2 regions of the Neobacillus sp. genome follow, and region 2 is predicted to be linked to the other one. Evidence: a T-box and tRNA genes for the amino acid it is inferred to sense, from the RefSeq annotation. Region 2 holds a T-box; the other holds one or more tRNA genes.
What was found. The T-box of region 2 lies ahead of RTR43_RS08235 (valine--tRNA ligase). A T-box ahead of a tRNA ligase gene usually reads a tRNA of that ligase, here a tRNA-Val.
Positions count from the first base shown of each region.

Region 1: it has a tRNA-Val gene. The T-box ahead of RTR43_RS08235 (valine--tRNA ligase) is inferred to sense a tRNA for this amino acid. The anticodon was not compared.

Region 1 covers NZ_DALZYO010000012.1:49,669-57,034, forward strand. Annotated here, with positions in the region: gene RTR43_RS08925 (DNA-3-methyladenine glycosylase family protein) at 1-825, shown strand, start outside; gene RTR43_RS08930 (endonuclease III domain-containing protein) at 891-1,532, shown strand; gene RTR43_RS08935 (Rrf2 family transcriptional regulator) at 1,675-2,082, shown strand; gene RTR43_RS08940 (NAD(P)-dependent oxidoreductase) at 2,148-2,786, shown strand; tRNA gene RTR43_RS08945 (tRNA-Val) at 2,934-3,006, opposite strand; gene RTR43_RS08950 (Sau3AI family type II restriction endonuclease) at 3,185-4,558, opposite strand; gene RTR43_RS08955 (RNA-binding protein) at 4,757-5,185, opposite strand; gene RTR43_RS08960 (PDDEXK family nuclease) at 5,213-6,343, opposite strand; gene RTR43_RS08965 (hypothetical protein) at 6,427-7,203, opposite strand.
Region 2 covers NZ_DALZYO010000011.1:37,667-45,032, reverse strand. Annotated here, with positions in the region: gene hemL (glutamate-1-semialdehyde 2,1-aminomutase) at 1-429, shown strand, start outside; gene RTR43_RS08255 (serine hydrolase domain-containing protein) at 583-1,800, shown strand; gene spoVID (stage VI sporulation protein D) at 2,060-3,139, shown strand; gene ysxE (spore coat protein YsxE) at 3,229-4,272, shown strand; gene RTR43_RS08240 (hypothetical protein) at 4,289-4,480, opposite strand; T-box leader at 4,640-4,877, shown strand; gene RTR43_RS08235 (valine--tRNA ligase) at 5,094-7,366, shown strand, end outside.

The DNA of each region.
Region 1 (7,366 bases), on a different contig from region 2:
AAAAAGGAATGTATGTTTGAAGTCGAAAACGAAATTATCACCAGGGTAATAGTCCTTGGAGAAATGCGTTTCTTAGTACAGTTACAGGTAAATGAACGTAATCAAATGATTGTTCAGTTTTTAGGAGATTCAAGACCGCATAAACAGACGGAGCTGGCTGAGGTTGTAAGGTACATTCGTGAATGGTTTGATCTTGATCGCGATTTAACACCATTTTACGCAATGGCAAAAGCAGACCCGCTTCTTAAAAAGCCCGTCCAAGAATTTTACGGATTACGAGTGATTGGCGTTCCCGATTTATTTGAGGCCCTCTGCTGGGGAGTTTTAGGGCAGCAAATTAATCTAGCATTCGCCTACACCTTAAAAAGACAATTTGTCGAAAAGTTTGGCGATTCGATCGAATGGAATGGAAAGAACTATTGGATTTTTCCGACCTACGAACAAATCGCTCCATTAACACCTGCAGATTTAGCTGATATTAAAATGACCTTAAAAAAAAGTGAATATATTATTGGCATTGCCCAATTAATGGCCAACGGGGAATTAACGAAGGAGAAATTATCGAGAATGGAAAACCTTAATCAAGCGGAAAAAAGTTTAACCAAAATACGCGGGATTGGTCCATGGACTGCAAATTACGTGTTAATGCGCTGCTTACGATTTACTTCGGCTTATCCGATTGATGATGTCGGACTGCATAACGCCATCAAGCATCTTACCAGTTCAGAGAAAAAGCCCTCAAAAGAAGAGCTCTTAAAACTTTCATTAAAGTGGGCGAATTGGCAAGCATATGCAACTTTTTATTTATGGCGTGTTCTCTACTAAAAAATTCTCCAAAAATTCATATCCGCATAAGCGAATATAGGCATAGGAAGAAAATCGGTGATTAAATGAAGTACGATTATCAATTGATTTACAACCAATTATTTGAACACTACGGTCCTCAAGGCTGGTGGCCAGCTGAGACACCGTTTGAAATGATGATAGGCTCCATACTCGTTCAAAATACAAGTTGGTCCAATGTGGACAAGGCATTAATAAATATTAAACCCTTTTTGTATCCTGAAGGGGTTGCCCAATTACCCATTGAAGAACTTGCCCAACTTATAAGACCAAGCGGCTTTTTCAATATTAAAGCAAAGCGAATAAAGGCATATATGGAATGGTTTAAAACCTATGATTATGATATCCATAAGATAAAAAAAGTGGATAGGCTTCCATTGCGAAATGAGCTGTTAAGTATTAAGGGGATCGGCCGGGAAACGGCTGATGTTATCTTGCTTTATACATTTGATACTCCCATTTTTATAGTGGACGCATATGCAAGGCGAATTTTTTACCGCCTAGGAAATAATATGCCTGAATCATACGATGCCTTTAGAAAACAAATTGAAAAAGTATTGCCTAGCGAGGTGAAATTATATAATGAATTCCATGCTCTTCTCGTTGAACATGCGAAGGTGCATTGCAAAGCAACCCCGATATGTGAGAAGTGCCCATTATTTGAAATTTGTGATCGAAGATTGGACTAGCCTATTCATAATAGGATGAAGCTGAATTCATCATTCAACTGTAAGTTAAGGATGAATTTTTTTTGTAATTTCCCTGTATAAAAATAAATAATTTGACAAACAATATTACTTGTAACTATAATTGTTACATGGTGGTGTTCCTATGAAAAATAGTCGATTTGCTGTTGCGATTCATATTCTGGCATTAGCATCCTTTCAACCTCGAGCCACTTCAGATTTCATCGCGAGTAGTGTTAATACGAATCCAGTCGTCATCCGACGCATAAGCAGTATGCTAAAAAAAGCTGGACTGTTAACATCACAGGCAGGAGTTCCTGGAGTTAATCTTACAAAAGACCCAATCGATATTACTTTGTTGGAGATTTATAAAGCGGTTCAAGGAAAAGCTGAAACAACCTTTGCCATGCATGAAGACCCCAATCCTGATTGTGTAGTGGGTAGAAATATTCAAGCAACACTTGAAAACAAATTCATGTGTGCTCAGAGCGCGATGGAAAATGAATTAGCTAGGCAAACACTTGATGACATATTACATGATCTCTTTGAATAAAGAGATTTTTTCACCACCAAATTGTAACTATTATTGTTACAATTAACCAAAAGGAGGATAAAAAAATGAATATTGCCATTATAGGAGCTAGTGGCAAAGCAGGTAGTTTTATTTTGAAAGAGGCAGTCGACCGCGGACATCAAGTAACAGCCATTGTAAGAGACGGTTCAAAACTTAAGGACAAAAGTGTACAAGTGATTGAAAAAAATATATTTGACCTAACATCAGACGATGTAAAGCAGTTTGACGTAGTAGTGAATGCTTTTGGTGCTCCACTAGGTGAAGAGCAAGTTCATGTTGACGCTGGTCATGCTCTCATTGAGGCGCTTAAAGGAACAAATACAAAAGCGATTATTGTCGGAGGAGCAGGTAGTCTTTATGTAGATGAAAACAAAACGATTAAGGTCATCGACACACCTGATTTTCCTGATATGTTTAAACCAACAGCAAAAGGTCAGGGACGAAATCTCCAAGAATTACAGGAAACAACAGATATAACATGGACATTCATCAGTCCTTCTGCAGTATTTGATCCTGAAGGAAAAAGAACTGGAGCCTATCAAACAGGAAAAGATAACCTACTGGTTAATTCAAAAGGCGATAGCTACGTCAGCTATGCTGACTATGCAATAGCCGTTCTGAATGAAATTGAAAATCCTCAGCATATTAATGAAAGATTCACAGTCGTTGGTGAATCTGAATAAAATTTGGAGCTGTGATCATATGATTACAGCTCTTGTTATTTTAAAAATTATATAGAATATTTCATGTTAAACAGATCTGCAAATGTCCTAACATTAGTTTACAAACAACAAAAAATCCTAACATCCAATGGATGTTAGGAATAATGATGACCTGTGAGGGGTTCGAACCCCCGACCTCAACCCTGTCAAGGTTGCGCTCTCCCAGCTGAGTAGAAAAGTCATGATATATATAGGTTTCTTAGGAATTACAAATTCTTTTAGAACAACTGACCACTAACCTTCTAGTGTTTACATTTACTATTGTAAAGTGGTCGGTTGAATTGGTCAACAATAACTTTCGTAAATAGAATACACCATGCAATAAAACAAAAGAAAGGCACTCACATTTTGTGTTCCAATTAGATTATCCCGATAATCTTTCTTATATATTCTTTATTAATGAATAAGCATTTTTTCTTTAATGTTAAACCGTTAGGTAATGTTACAAATACACTTTCACCAGAACCTTTTGGACGAATTTGAAATGGTGGATAGTCTGCTTTTCTTCCAGGTATGTTATCCTTCCATTCACCGTGTTTGCCTTTTTTTTCATTAATTTTTACCTTAATTAAGTCCATATCTAGCATATATTTTATTCGATAATATAGTTTAGAGGCTATTTTAAGTAATTCTTCGTCAGGAACCCAAATTTTATATCCTACAAAAATGTTTTTACCACTCTCGTATTCATCCCACACTGTAAGTATATATTTTGTTTCAGCAAACCATCCATACCAAGTAGATTCCTCAAATTCATCATTTGCTATTTCAGTGAAGTCAAGATTTGGAAATGACATATCTTGATTCTTAGTCTTATCCAGTCTTTCACGAACAGTTTTTATAGCATATCCTTCTTTCAAGAACTCCTCAGTATGATTTAGATTTCCTTTAGTACCAAACATGAAACCAATTAAATTGAATAGCTTACTCTTCCCTTTTACTTTCTTTTGTAAAATTTTTTGGATTTCTTCATCAGTTTTTCCTTTATATTTATCTAAGGTTTCAGTTACTGTATCAAGGAAGCATTTCTGAGGCGGAACATCAATATGTTCAACCTGCTCAGGTGTAGCTAAATTTCTAAAATAAGCAGACATGTAACCAACTTTATAAGAATATGCTCGTGATTTTGCTTTCTCTTTAAAAAAGGGTTGTTTAACAAGGTCTTTTCCTTTTCCTTGGCCTTTCGTGCATGCACCCAATATTTTCTGTTGTTTCTCACTAATATCATGAGCTTCACCTTGCTGGATTTTATCAATAATTGATTGGTAATCTAATCGAACTTGTGGCTCATCATATTTAGGTAATTGAAAACGTGCAGTCTTAATTATTTTAAATTCTTCAACAGGTTTGTTTTCTTCATGAAGGTAAAAAATTAAAAGCATGCTTTGTGCCTTTTTATTTACAACACTTTCTTCAAATGGAATCTTATAATCTTCCATATAGTTAATCATTCCCAGAACAAGACGCTCTTTAGAGCTGAATCCAACCTTTTTTTTCTTAAGAATAGGTGTTACTTTCAATTCGATGTGATGATGTACAAAATCTGAACCTTTGATTGAGTTTGCCGGAATTCCGAAAAAGTCAGCTTGAATCATATTTCCAATACAGCCTTTATCCTTTTTCTTTTTTAACCAACCCGATTTATCTAAATCTCCAAGTTTCTTTCCGACAAGTTCTTCTGCCACATCAAATATTTGTTGTTCAGTCCACGAATCAGAATATATATATGACATTTAACCACCTCGTAATTTGAAAAACAAAATGTAGTTTCCTAAAAGAATAATGCATTTCCCTTCATTAACGTGCCGATACTATGTTTAACAAAAAATATTTCCTACATGTAATATTACTTTCTAAAAGCTATACTTCTAGATATCTCTCAGTCTATCCCACCTGTTTTCACCAAGGAAATCTTTGAGATTACTCCTACCCTATGGTTTAAGTATTGTCTCTTTCTCTAATATAATATTTCCATTCATATCAACCAATACTACTTTATCCGCTCTATATGTGTTTGTTTTGTCATTTAGAAAGCCCAAAAAGGCTCCTGTCAAACCTTGAATTTTAGTATTTTCTATAGCTAAGTCCGTTCTTACCTTCACTACCGTTTCTTTTTCTATATGTACCTCATATCCCTTAATGTTTGAATACCATGAGGTTTCCAACCCTTTTATGCCGAAATTCTCATCAATATATTCCTGTAAAGCTTGTTGAAACTCTTTTTCTTTTTGTGAATTATCCACTATTTCCTCTACTTTTTGCGATTCTGGTTGAGTAGTACTTTTCGTTGTGGGGGAGCATGCAGACGTTACAAATAAAAGGATGACAGGTAATATCATGTTTACAAGTTTCCACTTCATTATTTATTCCCCTTTGTTGGCTTTATTCTAATTAATTTCTTTAAAATTTAATTTTTTGTTATTAGTATCAAACTCATATTTAATTAATCTTACATTCGACCATTCATCTGAAATTACAGGTCTTCTACCTTTTACATAGTTTCTAATACATACCTTATTCCTATATTCAATTACCTCTTGTGGAAAATTGCTACACACTAAAAAAGCGTTTATCATTGAGTAATCGCCATATGCATATTCTTGATTAACCCAGTCAACATACTTCATAACTTGGTCAATTGCATCCTTAGTACCGCTATCTTTTTTAATTTCGATAATTAAGTATTTGGATATTGTATCGTAATTTCTAATGTATTTATACCCAAATACATCCATTCTGTCCATATAATCTATAGGTTTAAAAGGTGAAGCGATTACTTGCCTAGAAACATAATCCCATCTTCCAAACGGTGAGACCATACCTTGTGAAATTATATCTATTATCCCCGCTTCAATTGCCATTTCATGTTTTAATAGATAACCATTAGAGCATAATGACAACAAATTTTTCGATGTGATTGAATAACTTTCATTAACAGTTGATGCTATATGGATAATTGAGTCGATTACAGATTTAAAAACCCCAACTGGTTTATTAATGAACTCTTCATTTCTTTTCAAAATTATATCTCTTAATGCTTTATTTTCTTTATCATCTATTTTTATGAAGCTAGCTTTCCAAAATGCCCTTAACATTCTAAAATTAATTGGATTTGAAGATAGTACATCATCCATGTCAACTCCCTGCTTAAAAAAGTGGGGTGCAGGGTGAAAAGTACAGATGCATCGATTATTAACATTTTCAGAATTCACATTCAATAACATTGAATCCCTTACATCAAAAAAGTTTACTTTTATTGGCAAGTCAGCATTAGGGAAATTCAAATATTTGCAATCGAATCCAAAATTGATTAATTCCCCAATGCCATAAATCATTCTATCCCTAAAAAAATAAACATTGTCTCCTTCTTTCATACTAAGATAATCAGCAAAAGTACCCTCATGTTCTTTTCTCCAAATTTTATTATCTGGGATATTTAGTTTAGTTCCATATACACCATTTTCAATACAATAAACTAGGGATTCATCACTATCCAAGTTAAATATATAGCCAGCCATTAACTTCATCCTCAATAATTTTAATAATTTAACCCTTATAGATTACCTTATTTTCCAGAATAAGCATAACTTACTAAATTCACTTATAAATCCCACACATTCTCTAAATCAAATCTAGTAGCTAATGTACCTTGATATATCCTTTTATCCATTAATGCTGGTTTATCTTGACCATGATTATTTGTTCTTACTAATATCTGTTTAAGCAATCTACTATCTTGATATAAACCTGCGTTAATTGCTTCATAGTATCTAGCAAATAATAAGTCTTTTCCCCAGTCATCCTTCCCATAGTTATTGTTTGATGGAAAATTAATATCTTCTTGAAGCGTACACCATTTAATAAATGTTACCAATTCAGGCAAGCTAAACCCTTTATATTCTTTCTGATATTTATCTTCTTCTTTCATATTTAATCGCTTAAATGGGTATAAATCAAAATATATATTTTGTAGGATTGTAGCAAGAGCATTATACGTTTTTTTTCTTGTATCCTCATTTTGAACAGAAGCTATCTTATTGAACAAATCCTCTACAATTTCCGTATGCTTTGGTGTTATAAATTCGTTCCATCTTTTATTTTTCAACCTAATCCTAATATCAAACCTTTGGATATCATCTGTAATATCCCCTGTTATTCTGTGTTTAAATGTTAATCTCCCAGGAACCCTCAGTTCAATGCTATGCTCATTAAGAGTACCTTCACCGTAAACAATTGGAAGTTCTGTCGGAGTATTTTTATAAATATGAATCTGCCCTTCTTTATTTTTGAAGGAATATCGCTTCAACGATTGATTATCTTTACTATTATAAAGATTTTCAACAAACCTTCTTAACTCAAAATAAGTTCTTGTTTCCATATTGAGTAGCCTCTCCTTTTTTCATTTCTCAGTAAAACTTATCATGGAATGGCAGAAAACGGAACTTCAGAGTTAAATTATTTTAATATCTTTCATAAATGTGTAGAGATTAGTTTGTATATTTGACAAAAGCTTTATGTCTAAATTCCGACTTTTTTGTAAA
Region 2 (7,366 bases):
CAGCAAATCGCTCCAAGTGGCCCCATCTATCAAGCAGGAACATTGTCTGGAAACCCACTTGCAATGACTGCAGGTTTAGAAACACTAAGTCAATTAACTCCAGAGCATTACGAGGAGTTTATTCGTAAAGGAGACATGCTTCAAAAAGGTTTTGAAGCAGCTGCTGAAAAATACGATATTCCCATTACCTTTAACCGTGCTGGTTCAATGATTGGCTTCTTCTTTACCAATGAAAATGTCATTAACTATGAAAAAGCTAAAACATCGAACTTGGAATTCTTTGCAGCCTATTATCGGGAGATGGCTAACCAAGGGGTATTCCTACCGCCTTCACAGTTTGAAGGGCTATTCCTATCAACGGAGCATTCTGATGAGGATATTGAAAAAACCATTCAAGCAGCAGAGGTTGCTTTTTCAAAATTAAAATAAATAAAAAAGCGCACTCATGTACTACCATTGAGTGTGTTTTTTTTGTTTATTTTTAGAGTACATATTGTCAAAAAGTATTTCTTGTTAAAAATTACATTTTGCTATAAAATACCGGGGATATGAAATTTTTCTTGAATGAGAAGAGAAAGTTGAGTGAACGGCTATATGAAAGGGAAACACCTCGTTGTATTCTTATTAGCTGCTATTCTTATTTTTTATATGGGTGGATGTGAAAATCCTTTCTCCCAAAATATAGAAAGTGCAAACAAACATAGTAATAAAAAAAGAGAAAAAAAAACGACTGAAAAAAATGAACTTAATGCAAAGGAAGAATTGCAGAAAAATGAACATGAGAGGGTGGCACTTGCTCAAAAGAATGAGGAAATGTTACAGCAGAAAATTAGAGACTATTTAAATACTAATAGCTTAAGCGGTACGATAGCTGTTGTAAGAGGTAAACATATACTTTTTAACGAGGGTGTAGGCTATACAAATATAGAGAAAAAGGTATTAAATACTCCTTCAACCACCTATCCAATAGGATCAATTACTAAGATTTTCGTTTCAACAAGTATAATGATGCTTCAAGAACGGAAGAAATTAACTATTCAAGATCCAGTGTCAAAGTATATTTCTAATTTTCCAAATGGAGATAAAATAAAATTGTATCATTTATTAACACATACTTCGGGTATCCGGTCACCACATTGGCAGAAAAATGATAAAACGCCGTTAGATTTAATTCAGGAAATTGCAAAAGGATCTGTAAAATTCCAGCCTGGTGAAAAATGGGACTATCTCGACGCAAACTATATGGTTCTTGGCTATATTGTGGAAAAAGTTACTGGAACATCACTTCATGAATTTATTCAGGAGAACATTTTTGATAAGGTTCCCCTAAAGGAAACAGGATTTTTTACACATGAAAATCCTGAACCATATACATCTAAAAGCTATGTGAAGAAAGATGATAAAATAGAAAAAACAAATTCCTTGAACCCCTACCTCCTATTTGGGTGTGGGGATATTTATACAACCGCTTATGATTTAGCCCAATTTGATCAAGCCTTGCTAAGTGGTAAACTTGTTTCAAAAAATAGTCTTGAACAAATGACTACTCCATCAGCCGCACAACCCAAGTATGCACTTGGTATCTATAATGATTATGATAGAAATTATTATTTCAGTATCGGGGTTTTAGGTGGATGGTATTCGATGCATGGATATTATAAAGATAACAATCATACACAAATTGTAATCCTAATGAATTCAAGAACAAAAACTACCGAAATAGGAAGTATTATGAAAAATATTTATCGAATTATCATGGATTCACCGTTATCTTCACAAACCGACCTTGCACATTCATAATGGTATCGATTTCATTGTGGCACCTGAAACCCGCAGAATAAAGCCCAACTTCCTAGGGTTTCAGGCCCTAATCCGCAATCCCCTCGCCAAATCCACAACTCCCATCTCAATTCGCCATCTTACTTCGACCCCAGAATAAAGGTAGCAATCTAATTCTTTTCACGCCTCAAGCGCTTTTTTATCATAAATGAAAAAATCCCCTCATAAAGTGTAAGTGACATAGTGATTTTGCGTGAAGGAAACGAAAGGAGGAGTCGCTTTGTCCCAGGAGAATCAATCGTGTCTGCGATTTTCCTTGGAGGAGTCCTTGTGGTTTAGAAAAGGACAGGAAGTCGAAGAGCTTGTTTCGATTTCCCTAGACCCGGACATTACCATCCAGGAAAACGATCAGTACGTAACCATACGTGGTTCGCTAGAGCTCACCGGCGAATATAAAAGTTACGAAGCTGCCGATGAAGGCAAGGATGAAGGCTTTACCTCGCAAAAATTTGTAGAAAGAGTGGCGGCACTTGATGAAGGAAACTGTGAATTTTCACATCGTTTCCCCGTCGATATCACCATCCCGAATAATCGGATTCAAAGCATTTACGATATTGATGTCCTCGTTGAATCCTTTGATTATTCCCTACCAGAGCGCAGCTGCTTGAAGCTCTCTGCAGAACTAACCATCAGTGGTCTTTATGGAATCGAACAACAACAGGAGCTAGAACAAACACCAGAGTATGAGGTACTTCACCGTACCGAAGAAGAAGCTGCAGAGGAAGAAGTAGAAGTTGAGCAAGAAGTCGTTCCCAGCAGCCATGAAGATAACTTCCTGTTTGAAGTTGAGGCAAGAAAACAGCAAGAGGAAGAAAGTGTGGAAGTATTACCGAAATTCCCAACCTTCAACTATCAACCGCAAGTGGAGTATGAAGAAGAAGACTACGAGCCTGCATGGGACCTCCAAGAGGCTAGAAGTGAGAGCAGTCAACCAATTGAAATGGAGCATAAAGTAGTACTTGAAGAAGAATCGGTCCCAAATCCACATTTTGAAGAAGAGGTAACGATTTTAGAAGAGAGTTCATCCTCTTCTGATGATGTGATAAAAAAGGTAAAGAAAAAGCTATCTGGGAAAAAGAAGAGCATGACGTTGACAGAGTTTTTTGCCCGCAAGGATGAAAGTTCTGCTCATGCGAAATTGAAGGTTTGTATCGTGCAAAAAGGTGATACTCTCGATGGAGTTGCCGAGCGTTATGATGTAACAGTTCCAAATCTCCTCCGCGTGAATAATCTTGAACTCAATCAAGACATTTATGAAGGGCAAGTATTATACATCCCTGCAACATTTGCAAAAAAATAATAGTTCAAAAAGAAGCTGAGCGGGTTTCTTTAACCAGCTCAGCTTCGTTTAGATACAGTTTTTCTTTTTTGAAAGAGAGATGAGTTTTCATGAATGACTCCAATCGATTAGAAGCCATCGCCCCAATTTTAAAGAATTATCTTGTCGAGCCCTACTTTGTTGAAGATATCGGTATTGTCCAAAAAGTATATTCAAATAAAGGAACCTTTGCCTTAAAAAAAATTGATCCAACAATAGGGACCGATTTCGTCCGTCATGTTCATCTTCTCTACCAAAAAGGGTTTAACCGGATTGTTCCGATTTACCCTACAATGGACGGCAGGTATGCAGTTTTATACGATAACAACCTTTACTATCTAATGCCATGGATGCCAAATGATCAAAAGGAAGATCGCGAGCACAAAAACCAACAGCTGTTCCGGGAATTAGCGAGGCTTCACACTCTTTCTGCCAAAGAAATTACGGTAAACAATGAAGAACGAACAGAGCATTATGAAAAGACAATTCAACAACTGGAAAAACAGCAGGAATTCCTTGATGGCTTCGCTGATGAATGTGAAAGAAAGACGTATATGTCCCCGTTCGAATTGTTATTTTGCCTGTATTACAATGAAATTAGCCAGGCGCTAAAGTTTTCGAAAACAAAATTTGAAGAATGGTATGAGAGCACGAAGGAAGCTGAGAAGGCGCGAATGGTGATCATTCACGGGAAATTATCATCCGAGCATTTTCTGTATGATGACAGGGGATACGGTTTTTTTATCAATTTTGAAAATGCCCGTTATGGTTCACCGATTCATGATCTCCTGCCCTATATTTCACGAGCCCTCGATACGAATCCGAAGCGAAATGACACGACTATTGAATGGATGTATCATTACTTTAAATACTTTCCGTTTAAAGAAGATGAGAAATTGTTGTTCTACAGTTATTTAGCTCTACCAATCCCCATCATCAAGACGACAGAAAAATATTATCGAAAGCAGAGCCCCAAAAATGAATTAAAATTTGTGAGACAGCTGCAGCACCGCTATTGGCATCTGAAAAATTCCGAGTATACCGTGATGAGAATGACGGAAATTGAAGCCCAGCAACGGCAGAAAAAAGAAGGAGCCCAGCAGCAGCTTGATTAACTGCAACAAGGGCTCCTTATATAATTTCAAAATAGATGGAAACGGCGATGGCGATAAAAAAGGATAATAATAATACATCAAAAACGGTTGGAAAAAAGATTGTTCGTAGGAATTGAAAAATAATAAATGGTACAATAAATTGTCCGCAAAATCTCCGAATCGTTCTAAACCAGGGTCGGTGTTTGTATTTTTGAAAATTCCCCCTCACCCGAAAAACCTCCTCATTCAACTTCGACATCTACCTATATATATTCTAAATATTTGTAAATTCCCCTTAAAACTTACATATAGTATAAAATAAAAGAAATTTGGTCATCATGATTGACGTCTAACCCTTTTTTTCGGTAGTATAACAATATAATTTAAAAAATAAGCAAAGACAGGGAAGAGTATGATGCTAAGCTTACTTAAAGAGAGGGAAATTATTAGCTGGAAAATTTCCTAAGAGGCACATCAGAAGGTCGCCCAAGAGCTTCTTCTGCGAACGGATCCAGTGATCCTAGTAATGGAAGACGGATGAAATCCGTTATCCTAGTTAAGAGCCAATCATTTTTGTTGATTGGAAAAAAGGTGGTACCGCGAAGCAAACTCCATTCGTCCTTTTATGACGATTGGGGTTTTTTGTTTTTCTGTGGAAAAGGGGCGGTGCGCCGCAAAAACGAAGCGCTTTATCTAATCGTAGAGTAAAAATATACATTATTCACTATGAATTAGATGTGGCTAAGCTTTGCTCACACCGCCTTTATTATGTTGGTGTACAGCTCATATTCAAATCTCTTTCCAAGATTAGGTTTTGAGCACAATAAAAGGAGGAATTTTAGATGGAAACAAAGGAAATAACGATGCCAACTAAATACGACCCGCAATCGATTGAAAAAGGTCGTTATGATTGGTGGTTACAAGGGAAGTTTTTTGAAGCAAAAGATGATGAGAGCAAGCAGCCGTATACAATCGTGATTCCACCGCCAAATGTTACTGGAAAACTTCATATAGGTCATGCTTGGGACACAACCCTGCAAGATATTATCACCCGGATGAAGCGAATGCAGGGCTTTGATGTTCTTTGGCTGCCAGGAATGGACCACGCCGGAATCGCTACCCAATCAAAGGTGGAAGGAAAACTGCGAAGTGAAGGTAAAAGCCGCTACGACCTTGGTAGGGAAAAATTCGTCGAGGAAACATGGAAGTGGAAGGAAGAATATGCCGCTCATATTCGCCAGCAATGGGCAAAACTAGGCTTAGGCTTAGATTATAGCCGTGAGCGTTTCACTCTTGATGAAGGCTTATCTGATGCGGTTCGTGAAGTATTTGTTACCCTTTATAAAAAAGGCCTCATTTACCGCGGGGAATACATTATTAACTGGGATCCGTCCACGAAAACTGCCTTATCTGATATCGAAGTTATTTATAAAGATATTCAAGGTGCGTTTTATCATATGAAATATCCATTGGCAGACGGCTCTGGACAGATTGAAATTGCGACAACTCGTCCAGAAACGATGCTTGGGGATACAGCTGTTGCGGTTCATCCGGAAGACGACCGTTACAAGCACTTAATTGGTAAAACTGTTATTCTGCCAATCGTTGGCCGTGAAATTCCGATTGTTGGCGATGATTATGTTGATATGGAATTCGGCTCTGGTGCGGTAAAAATTACCCCGGCCCATGACCCGAACGATTTTGAAGTCGGCAATCGTCACAATCTTCAACGCGTTCTTGTTATGAATGAAGACGGCTCAATGAATGAAAAGGCTGGCAAGTATCAAGGCCTTGACCGCTTCGAGTGTCGCAAGCAAATTGTTAAGGACCTACAAGAACTAGGCATTCTTTTCAAAATTGAAGACCATATGCATTCCGTGGGCCACTCTGAACGGAGCGGCGCGGTTGTGGAACCATACCTTTCAACACAATGGTTTGTTAAAATGCAGCCGCTCGCTGATGAAGCCATTGCCTTGCAGGATAAAGAAAATAAAGTAAATTTTGTTCCTGATCGGTTTGAAAAAACATACTTGCGCTGGATGGAAAATATCCGTGACTGGTGTATTTCAAGACAGCTTTGGTGGGGACATCGAATTCCTGCCTGGTACCACAAAGAAACAGGCGAGGTATACGTTGATCACGAGCCACCTGCTGACCTAGAAAATTGGGAACAGGACAAAGATGTTTTAGATACATGGTTTAGTTCCGCTCTTTGGCCGTTCTCCACAATGGGCTGGCCTGACACGGAAGCAGCTGATTATAAGCGTTACTTCCCTATAAGTACACTTGTTACGGGCTATGACATCATTTTCTTCTGGGTATCGAGAATGATTTTCCAAAGCCTTGAGTTTACAGGTGAGCGTCCATTTAAAGATGTTCTCATCCACGGCCTCGTTCGTGATGAGCAAGGACGGAAAATGAGTAAATCGCTTGGCAATGGTGTCGACCCAATGGATGTCATTGATAAATATGGTGCCGATGCCTTAAGGTACTTCCTATCGACAGGTAGTTCACCTGGCCAGGATTTACGCTATAGTACGGAAAAGGTTGAAGCTACCTGGAATTTTGCCAATAAAATTTGGAATGCCTCCCGGTTTGCGTTAATGAATATGGACGGCCTGACTTACGAGGATATTGATTTTAGCGGAGAAAAGTCAGTTGCCGATAAGTGGATTTTAACGCGTTTAAATGAAACGATTGAACAAGTGACGAAGCTTTCAGAGCGCTATGAATTTGGGGAAGTTGGCCGTGCGCTTTACAATTTTATCTGGGATGATTTCTGTGATTGGTATATTGAAATGGCGAAGCTGCCGCTTTATGGAGAAGACGAAGCAGCTAAGAAAACGACTCGTTCGATTCTAGCCTACGTGTTAGACCAAACGATGCGCTTACTTCATCCGTTCATGCCATTTATCACCGAGGAAATTTGGCAGAACCTCCCTCATAGTGGCGAATCGATTACCGAAGCAAAATGGCCGGAGGTTAGACATGAGCTTTCCGATGACGAAGCCGAACAAGAAATGAAGCTTCTCATGGAAATGATTCGGTCTGTACGAAACATTCGTGCCGAAGTAAACACGCCGATGAGCAAGAAAGTCAAAATGCTCGTTAAAGC